DNA from 3 places in the Nonomuraea sp. NPDC050227 genome. Region 3 is predicted to be linked to each of the others. Evidence: riboswitches for the same ligand, from Rfam matches in the RefSeq annotation. Region 3 holds a riboswitch; each other region holds the start of a gene.
What was found. Region 3 has a riboswitch for cyclic di-AMP ahead of ACIBK9_RS05750 (NlpC/P60 family protein). Riboswitches for the same ligand answer to the same signal wherever they lie in the genome.

Region 1: it holds a riboswitch for cyclic di-AMP, as region 3 does, so the genes downstream of both, ACIBK9_RS42440 (C40 family peptidase) here and ACIBK9_RS05750 (NlpC/P60 family protein) in region 3, are expected to answer to the same signal.
Region 2: it holds a riboswitch for cyclic di-AMP, as region 3 does, so the genes downstream of both, ACIBK9_RS30310 (C40 family peptidase) here and ACIBK9_RS05750 (NlpC/P60 family protein) in region 3, are expected to answer to the same signal.

The regions. Positions count from the first base shown of each region.
Region 1 covers NZ_JBITJF010000014.1:226,457-229,720, reverse strand. Annotated here, with positions in the region: gene ACIBK9_RS42450 (branched-chain amino acid aminotransferase) at 1-162, opposite strand, end outside; gene ACIBK9_RS42445 (3-isopropylmalate dehydrogenase) at 363-1,409, opposite strand; cyclic di-AMP (ydaO/yuaA leader) riboswitch at 1,509-1,668, shown strand; gene ACIBK9_RS42440 (C40 family peptidase) at 1,699-2,262, shown strand; gene ACIBK9_RS42435 (NAD(P)-dependent alcohol dehydrogenase) at 2,246-3,238, opposite strand.
Region 2 covers NZ_JBITJF010000008.1:278,381-281,644, forward strand. Annotated here, with positions in the region: gene ACIBK9_RS30300 (M48 family metallopeptidase) at 1-556, opposite strand, end outside; gene ACIBK9_RS30305 (hypothetical protein) at 568-1,401, opposite strand; gene ACIBK9_RS30310 (C40 family peptidase) at 1,572-2,054, opposite strand; cyclic di-AMP (ydaO/yuaA leader) riboswitch at 2,185-2,348, opposite strand; gene ACIBK9_RS30315 (NlpC/P60 family protein) at 2,699-3,264, opposite strand, start outside.
Region 3 covers NZ_JBITJF010000001.1:1,087,447-1,090,710, reverse strand. Annotated here, with positions in the region: gene ACIBK9_RS05760 (RDD family protein) at 1-820, opposite strand, end outside; gene ACIBK9_RS05755 (amino-acid N-acetyltransferase) at 906-1,475, opposite strand; cyclic di-AMP (ydaO/yuaA leader) riboswitch at 1,763-1,914, shown strand; gene ACIBK9_RS05750 (NlpC/P60 family protein) at 1,921-2,964, shown strand; gene ACIBK9_RS05745 (LuxR C-terminal-related transcriptional regulator) at 3,037-3,249, opposite strand.

The DNA of each region.
Region 1 (3,264 bases), on a different contig from region 3:
GGCGTCGTGCCAGCCCTCGCCGTCGGTGTAGTCGATCGAGATCATGTGGTCGGTGAAGACCTGCCCGAACCCGGGGTTCGCCAGTACCTGCTCCCGCTCGGCCGCGGTGCGAGCGTGGTCGGAATGCTGCACGTCGAAGCTGAGCTTCTGAGCGATGGTCATGACGGAGGTCCTTCTCTCTACGAATCTGCGACTTCGAAAGCTGATTCTGTTAGCTACTGCCCGCGAGCAGTATTCGTACTTCCTAGTGTCTCGCGATTTGGGATGGCAAGAGGCAGTTGGGGTGGTTAGAACCGGCGAACGCGAAAAAGCGCCTGGCAGTCCGTGTTCGGACCGCCAGGCGCGTGCGGGGCTAGGCGGTCCTAGCCGGCTACTCGCGCGGCGATGTCGTCGCCGATCTCGCTGGTCGTGCGGCCGGCGCGGCCGGTCACCCGCTCGGCGATGTCGGCGGCCACGGCCTGCTCGACCTTGGCGGCCTCGGCGTGCAGGCCGAGGTGGTCGAGGAGCATGCCCACGGACAGGATGGTGGCGGTCGGGTCGGCCTTGCCCTGACCGGCGATGTCGGGCGCGCTGCCGTGCACCGGCTCGAACATGCTCGGCGAGGTGCGCTCGGGGTTGATGTTGCCGCTGGCCGCCAGGCCGATGCCGCCGGCGATGGCGGCGCCGAGGTCGGTGATGATGTCGCCGAACAGGTTGTCGGTGACGATCACGTCGAAGCGCTCGGGCTGGGTGACGAAGAACATCGAGGCCGCGTCGATGTGGCTGTAGTCGGTGGTGACGTCGGGGAACTCCGCGGCCACGCGGTTGACCGTGCGCTGCCAGAGGTCGCCGGCGAAGGTGAGCACGTTCGTCTTGTGGACGAGCGTGAGCTTCTTGCGGGGCCGCGACTGAGCCTTCTGGAAGGCGTACCGCACGACGCGCTCGACGCCGTGGGCGGTGTTCAGCGACTCCTGGGTGGCGATCTCGTGCGGCGTGCCGCGGCGCATGACGCCGCCGGTGCCCGCGTAGAGGCCCTCGGTGCCCTCGCGGACGACGACCATGTCGATGTGCTCGGCGGTGGCGCCGGCCAACGCGGTCTCGACGCCGGGGAACAGCTTGACCGGACGCAGGTTGACGTAGTGGTCGAACTCGAACCTGAGCTTGAGCAGCAGGTCGCGCTCCAGGATGCCGGGCGGCACGCTGGGGTCGCCCACGGCGCCGAGCAGGATCGCGTCGTAGCCGCGCAGCTCTTCGAGCACCGCGTCGGGCAGGGTCTCGCCCGTGCGGTGGTAGCGGGCTGCGCCCAGGTCGTAGTGGGTGGGCTCGATCTTCGTGCCCACGGCCTCCAGGACCTTGAGCCCTTCGGCTACGACCTCGGCGCCGATGCCATCCCCGGGGATGACGGCCAGGCGGATGTTACGCGACTCCATGGGCGGTACCTTACCGGCTCGTCTCGGCTGACGAACACATCATCTCAACAATCGGACAATCCGTTTTGGGGGGATTGCGACCTTTTGACCGTTTCGTTAGAGTCCGACGAGCCTAATCCACGCAGCCGCTGCGTGGAGCCGGGGACCCATCTTTCCCCCCGGGGCGAATCGGCTGCGCCTCCCCCCCGAGGAGCCGCCGTAGGGCTACTTCCAGGCCCGAGCCCGTCAGCTAACCCGGTCGGCCACGTGGAAGGACAGTCCCCTGTCTAGCATCGCCATCCTTGTGGCGGTGGCAGCGGGCGCCGCAGGTCTCGTGCCTGCCGCCCCCGCGGCTCCCGCCGCTCCGGCCGCCCCCACCTCCTCCATCACCCTCACCGGCCCCCAGGTGAAACAGGTCCAGGAACGGCACGCGCCGAAACCGGCCTGGAAGGTCGCCCTCGAATACGCCATGGACAAGCGCGGCACCCCGTACGTGTGGGGCGGCGCCAGCGAACGGGGCTACGACTGCTCGGGCCTCATGCTCCGGGCCTACGAGGACGCCGGCATCGAGCTCCCCAGAACCGCCGCGGAGCAGTACGGCGCCTTCTCCAGGAAGATCGCCTGGAAGGACCTCAAGCCAGGCGATCTGGTGTTCTTCAGCGGCCTCGGCCACGTCGGCATGATCTCCAAGCCCGGCTACATGGTCCACTCCCCCCACACCGGCGACGTGGTGAAGGAGGAACGCCTGTCGCAGTGGCGCAGGCAGGCCTTCGTCGGCGCGGTACGCCCCGACCCCAAGGGCGTCAAGCGCTGGGCCGACTACAAGCAGCTCCAGAAGGCCCCCGCCCCCGCCATGCTCACCGCGACCCTGTGACGACGACCTTCCCCGGGGCGTGCCCCTCCTCCTGGTAGCGGACGGCCGCCGGGAGCTCGCCGAAGGGGAAGGTCCTGTCGATGACCGGGGTGACCGCGCCCCGCTCGATCAGCCCGGTCAGCGTCAGCAGGTTCGCCCTGTTGCTCCCGCAGCGGACGACGTCCGCCCTGACGATCCGCTGCGGGACGAAGGGCCCCGACGCGAGCGCGGCGAACATGTGGCCGGCCGGCTGCACCCAGCGGCCGGCCGGCCCGCCGACCAGCACGTACGTGCCCTTCCTGGTCAGGACGCGGCGGCAGTCCGTCAGCCGGCGGCCGCCCGCCACGTCGAGCAGCAGGTCGAAGCGCCGGCCCGAGGCCGCGAAGTCCTCCTTGGTGTGGTCGATGACGTCGTCCGCGCCGAGCGAGCGGACCAGGTCCGCGTTGCGCCCGCTGCACACGCCCGTGACGTGCGCCCCCAGCGCCTTGGCGAGCTGCACGGCGAACGTGCCCACGCCGCCGGACGCGCCGTTGACCAGCACCTTCTGGCCCGGCTGGAGGCGTCCCTCGTCGCGCAGCGCGATCAGCGCGGTGTTGGCCGCCATCGGCACCGCCGCCGCCTGCTCGAACGACAGGCCCGCCGGTCTGGGCGCCACCTCGCCCTGCCGCAGGCAGACGTACTCGCCGAAGCCGCCCCCGAGCGACATCGCGTACACCTCGTCGCCGGGACGGAACAGCGTGACGTCCTTGCCGGCCGCCTCGACCTCCCCCGCCACGTCGGCCCCGAGGACGGCGATGCGCGGCCGGCGCAGCCCGACCCCGCCGCCCATGACCCGGGCCAGGTACGGCTCCCCCCGCATGAAGTGCCAGTCGTAGGGCTGCACGGACGTGGCCCGCACCCGGACCAGCACCTCGTCGTCGCGCGGCACGGGCCGCTCGACGTCGGTCAGGACGAGCTGGTCGGGCGAGCCGAACGAGCGCAGGACGTACGCCTTCATCGTTTTCTCCCTCGTGCCGCTGATGT
Region 2 (3,264 bases), on a different contig from region 3:
CGATCAGGTGCTCCGCCGTTCCCGTCAGCTTGCCGGTTCCTGGACGGGCCTCGACGCCTTCGGCGAAGGGGGTGGCGGGATCGCCCGCGCCCTTGCCAGGGCCCTTGCCCTCGCCTCCACCTTTGCCGCCCTTGCCGGGGTGGTCCGGGGGCTCGTCGGGGGCCTCGGGGCTCCTGCCGGGGGTGTCCGTGCCATCGGCGGCCTGCGCGCAGGGCTGGGCGTCGGCGGCGGGGGCGTCGGCGTGGGTCGCGTGGGGGCGGTCGTCGGGGGTGGGGGGTCGGGGGTGACGGGGGTCCTCGGTGTCGGGGTCGGCGTCCGCGTCGGGGCGGGCGTCCGGATAGTCCGGATCGTCGGCGTGGCCCGGGGACTCGGGGGGCTCGTTGGTGCCGGACGGCTCCGGCGGCGCACCGTCACCGGGCCGGTCTCCGCCGTCGTCCCTGATGGCCACACCGCCGCCGTGCGCCGCCGCGACCGCCGTGCCGGGCTCGTCGGCCCCTCTGGCGACCGCTCCGGCGGGCTCGTCCCCTTCCCGGGGCGGGTCGTTCCGCTCGCTCATCTGCCTCCCCTTCACGCGAGCTGCTCTCGTACGTACTCGCGCCACCGTGCCGCCAGCGTCTCGGCGGTGAGCCCCACGGAGGCGAGCGCCTGATCGACGCCGGCCACGCGGGCATCACGGTAGAGCCGTACCAGGGTCCCGTCACCGAACCGGTCTGCGAGGAAGCGACACGCCATCCATGCCTCCTGGTACGCCCGCGCGAGCCGTCCGGGATCGGCGGCCGTGGGGGCGAAAGCCGCAGGTCCGGGCAACTCGCTCGGCAGCCGGCCGGCCTGTACGTCGGCGGCGAGTTCGGCGGCGGCCGTCCTGACGGGGAGCCCCGCGTCGCGGTAGGCCACGTAGTCGGCGAACCCCTCGTAGAGCCAGACGGGCAGCCGGTCGGTGCCCGCGGCGACGTGGGTGAGCTCATGGGTGAGGACGACGTCGCGTCCCGTGGGGGTGAGCCGGGCGAACGAGCCGGGCACGACGATCACCCTGGCGCCGTCGGCAACCGCGGCCAGCCCGTCCAGCGGGCCCGTGCCGGCCAGCCCGGCCGCCTCGGCGTCGGAGTCCGGCACGACGACCAGCGCGCGCACCGGCCGGCCGAGCACCGCGGACACCCGCCGTCCGGCGAGATCCGCGCGGCGGGCCAGATCGGCGAGCACGCCGGGCTCCGCGCGGTGCCCCACGACCACGGACCGCGCGCCGCGGGCAACCTGACCGCCGTCGCTCCACAACCCGCGCGCCCCGGCGGGCAGGACGGCGGCGGGCGGCGCGTCGGCGACCACGAGCACCGCCGTCGACAGCAGCAGGATCGAGAGGAGCAGCCGCGGACCGCGAAGGGACGGACGCACCTGCGAGGACACGGCCCGATGCTAGTAGGCCCACGCCCCTCCCGGCCCCTTCCCGAGACCGGGCCCTCCGCCGGACCGATCCCGTCGCGGAGCCGGGCCCTCCGCCGGACCGGGTCCTGCTCGGGGCCGGGCATGCGACAGGCCCCGGCCCGGACCGGGGAGGGTCCGGGCGGGGCCCGTTGTCACGCGCCGGGACGCACCGCGCCGACGAACGACGACTTCCGCCATCCGCCCAGTTTGTCGATGCGCACCCGTTCGCCGGTCCGCGGCGAATGGACCATCTTGCCGTGGCCGACGTACATGCCGACGTGGCCCAGCCCGTTGAAGAACATCAGGTCGCCCGGCTTGAGATTGCGCCAGGAGACCTTGCGCTTGATGCGGGCGAACTGGCTGTTCGTCACGCGCGGGAGTCGTACCCCGGCCTTCTTCCAGGCGTACTGGACGAGTCCGGAGCAGTCGAACGCACCAGGGCCCGTGGCCCCGTACCGGTACGGGTCGCCGACCTGATGCTTGGCGACGGCGACGGCCCTGCGGGCCTTCGACGCCTGCCGCGCGGCCTTGGCCGACTTGGCAGACCTGACGGTCTTCGCCGACTTGGCCGACTTCGCAGTGGCCGCCTTGGCGGTGCTGGACACCGCGGTGAGCCTGGCGGCCGATTCGCTCACCGTCTGCGCCCCGGCCGGCACGGCATGGAGAACCGCACCTCCGGCCGTCACGGTCATCGTGAGTGCGACGCCCCTCAGGGCAAGACGGGACAGACGGGGGTTATGCAGGGAGGTAGACAGGATTTCTCCTTGTGTCTTCCACGAACGCCTACCGGGTTAGCTGACGGATTCGGGCCTGGAAGTCGCCCTACGGCGCGAAGACGCGCCGATTCACCCCTGATCCCGGGGGATGACGGGATCTGTGGGTCCCCGGCTCCGTGCCTCCTGGCTGCACGGACTCGGCAGGTCGCCGCCCGATGGTTGTGCCTGAACGGGGATATCGGCGGCGACCGCTGGATTTTTATCTGGTCCGCATCGGGGTTCCGATGTCGATCCGCGGTGCGCATGGCTTGCTGACCGCGACGCCAGAAACTACGCCGACGGGTCAAGATTTGGCAAAGAGAGACTCGGCCTGTAAAGATCAGATAAAGGTGCAAGTAAAGGGTGAAACCCCTGCTGGACCTCAGGGTTCCGTTACCGGTTTGTGACCCTTCTCACACTTCCCGACACACCCGATTGTCAGGGCACTTTCGCCCCATTTGTCCCGTTCGCCGCAGCGATCACGGGCACGCCGAAGCCGCCCGAGATTTCGGGCGGGGGCCGAGTCAGGGGCGGATGGCTCCGACGAGCGGGCGGCCGTAGTCGGCGAGGCGGACGACCTTGACGACGTCGCCCGTCTGCGGCGCATGGACGATCTTGCCGCCGCCCGCGTAGATGCTGACGTGCCCGAGCCCCTCGCTGAAGATGAGGTCACCCGGCTGGAGGTCCTTGAGGTCCACCTTCCGGCTCGCGCCCCAGGCCCACTGCTGCCAGGTCGTACGCGGCAGTGAGACGCCGGCGGCGCGCCAGGCCGCCTGCGTCAGCCCTGAGCAGTCGTAGCCGCGCGGGCCCGTGCCCCCGTAGATGTACGGCTTGCCCACCTGGGCGAAGGCGAAGTTCAGGACGGCCGCCGCGCTGCCCGAGGCGGGACCGGTGTACTTGATGCCGGTGCTGTTGGGGTTGCCCGGGTTGTAGGCCCCCAGCTTGTCCAGGAGCTTCTTCTGCTGGCCGACCAGCTTCAGCACCTCGGCCCGCTCCCGCTGGACGGCGTCCCGCTCCTTGTCGGCGTCGGCCAGCGCGGTCTGGGCGTTGTCGCGCTCGGCCTTGAGCCCCTTGTTCTCGCGGTCGAAGG
Region 3 (3,264 bases):
GGGCCTCCTGGCCGTAACCCTGCTGCCCCGCGGCGGCCTGCTGGCCGTAGCCGGGCTGGGCGTACTGCTGGCCCGAGGACTGCGGCTGCTGGCCGTAACCCTGCTGACCCGAGGCGGCCTGCTGGCCGTACTGGGCGTCCTGGCCGTAGCCCTGCTGCTGGCTGTAGTCGGGTAGGGACTGCGGCTGCTGGCCGTAGCCCTGCTGCTGGCCGTAGCCCTGCTGGCCCGAGGCGGCCTGCTGGCCGTACTGGCCCTCCTGACCGTAGCCCTGCTGACCGGAGGCGGCCTGCTGGCCGTAGCCGGGCTGGGCGTACTGCTGGCCGGAGGCGGGCTGCTGGCCGTAGCCCTGCTGGCCGTACTGGGCTTCCTGGCCGTAGCCGGGCTGCGTGTACTGCTGGCCCGAGGACTGCGGCTGCTGGCCGTAACCCTGCTGACCCGAGGCGGCCTGCTGGCCGTACTGGGCCTCCTGGCCGTAGCCGGGCTGCGTGTACTGCTGGCCGGAGGACTGCGGCTGCTGGCCGTAGCCCTGCTGCTGGCCGTAGCCCTGCTGACCCGGGGCGGCCTGCTGGCCGTACTGGGGCTGCTGGCCGTAGCCCTGCTGCTGGCCGTACTGCTGCTGTTGCTGGCCGTACTGCTGTTGCTGGCCATAGCCCTGTTGCTGCTGCTGACCGTATGGGGGCTGGCCGAAGGCATCGTCCGCCCGGTAGCCGACCACAGTCACGTCCGGGTCGGGCTCACCGGGCCGACGGCCGTGGTGCTGACCGTACTCGGGGTTCTCGCCGGAATCGTCCTGTGGGTACGGCGGCTGTCCGGTGCTCACCGTGTCACCTCGCTTCGAGTGCGCATGTGGCACGTGTCAGGACACATGCCTGTGCTGCCCAACGTATCGACATAGGTATCAACAATCACCTTTCCAAGTGGTCAAGGTCCGCGTCACCCGATGTCAGATGCAGCAGCATGCGGGTGTTGCCAAGGGTGTTCGGTTTGACGTGTTCCAGATCAAGGAACTCCGCCACACCCTCGTCGTACGAGGCCAGCAACTCGGCGTAGACCTCGGGTGAGACCGGTGTGCCCTGGATGGGGCGGAAACCGTGCCTCGCGAAGAAGTCGACCTCAAAAGTCAGACAGAATACACGCCGCAGCCCCAGATCCTTCGCCTGCCGGACGAGTGCCGAGACGATCCGCCGCCCCACACCCAGCCCCCGGCACGCGGGATCGACGGCCACCGTACGGACCTCGGCGAGGTCCTCCCAGAGCACGTGGAGCGCGCCGCAGCCGACGACCTCCCCGCCCCGCTCGGCCACCCAGAACTCCTGGACGTCCTCGTACAGCGTGACCGTGGCCTTCTCCAGGAGCCGCGGCCCCGCGCCCGCGTAGGTGTCCACGAGACGCCTGATCGCACGCACGTCGGGCGTGCGCGCACGCCTGACCACGACCGCGGTCTCGGGGACTGCCACTTCGGCCACCTGCTCCATGGCTCTCCAGGGTACAGATCTCATTACGGCTCGGCCCTAAATCCCACGTCTCGGGCATCTCATCACATCCCGTGGTCAGGTGAACACGGGCCGACTTGGAGCTTTCCTCCAGACCTCAGCACCCCGAATGCTGGACAAAAGGTGCAGAAGCCTGCTTCCGTACGGCTACCCACGAGATCACCTTGTGACCCTTCAGTTGTGAAACCTCTACAGACTCGGCAGTTCCGGTTGAGCGTGAACCCGGAGTGCATTAGTGTCCAGCGACGATGTTCTCCGCGTAATGCGCGCGGAAAGACACGCCCAATTCCCGCAAGGGAAGCCGGGGAACCAACGGCGGCGAGCACCTGGCGCCGCCACTTGGGGTGAATCCGACCATCTCGGTAGGGCTGCTCCGGCCCGAACCCGTCAGCTAACCCGGCCGGCGTCGATGAGAGGAGCTCGGTTGGTGAAGCGGACGTTCGACCGCTCGGGGAAGTCCGGGGGCAGGCACGCCCGCCCCCAGGAGCAGGCCAGGCGCGCACGCCGCCTCGGCGTCATCGGCGTCACCGTCGCCGCGATGCTGTTCGCCGTCCCCGTCGGCTCCGCCGCCGCCGACCCGAAGCCGTCGCTCTCGGAGCTCTCCGACCAGGTGGAGAAGCTGCACGAAGAGATCGAGACGCTGGCCGAGCAGTACAACGAGCAGCGCGAACGGCTGAAGGCCGCCCAGAAGGCCAACGACTCCGCCCAGAAGATCCTGGCCACCAGCGAGTCCGATCTGGCCGCCAAGCGCGCCAGGGCCTCGCTGCTCGCCCAGAACGCCTACATCACCGGCGGCCTGGACAAGGCCCTGGCCTTCGCCCAGTCCGGCGACCCCGAGACCTTCCTCGACCGAGCCGCGACCACGTACGCGCTCGAACAGCAGCAGGGCGAGGAGGTCAACCAGCTCGCCAGGGCCATGGAGGCCGCCGAGCGGGCCAGGGCCGGCGCCAAGACCCGCATCGCCGAGGTCCAGAAGCTCGTCACCGACCTGGAGAGCAGGCGCTCGAAGATCACCAAGCTGGTCACCAAGGTCGAGAGCAACCTCTACCGGCGGGCCGTCGGCGAGGCCGGCCGTCCCGGCACCCGGGCCGTGCGCGTCAACCTGCCGGTGATCGGCGACGGCAAGGCCGCCCAGGCCGTCAAGTGGGCCCTCACCCAGCAGCTCAAGCCGTACGTGTGGGGCGCCGAAGGGCCGCGCTCCTACGACTGCTCCGGGCTGGTGATGGCCGCCTACCAGCGCGTGGGCATCTCGCTCCCCCACTACACCGGCGACCAGTGGACGGCCGGCAGGCAGGTCAGCCGCGACCAGCTGCGCCCCGGCGACCTGGTGTTCTTCTACAGCGACCTGCACCACGTCGGCATCTACATCGGCGGCGGCATGATGGTCCACGCTCCGCGGACGGGTGACGTCGTGCGGGTCGCCCCGATCGGCGGGCGGCCGTTCGCCGGCGGCGTGCGCATCGCGGACTGATCCGCGCGCCGCTTCCCCCAGCGCCGGTTCGCCCAGCGTCACTGGATGATGAGCGCCACCAGATGAGCGCCGCTAGATGAGCTGGCGGCGCGCCGCCCATGCCACGGCCTCGATCGCCGTGGCCACGCCGATGCGGTCGCAGATGCCCCTCAGCCTGCGCCGTACGGTCCGTCCGCTGATATCCAGCCGCCTGCCGACCCGATCGACCGTCACTCCCCTGGCCAGCTCGGCCAGTAACGCCAAATCCGCGTGGCTCAGCTCAACGCCTTCTGTGAGCACATCCACCGGGAGCCCTCCCCC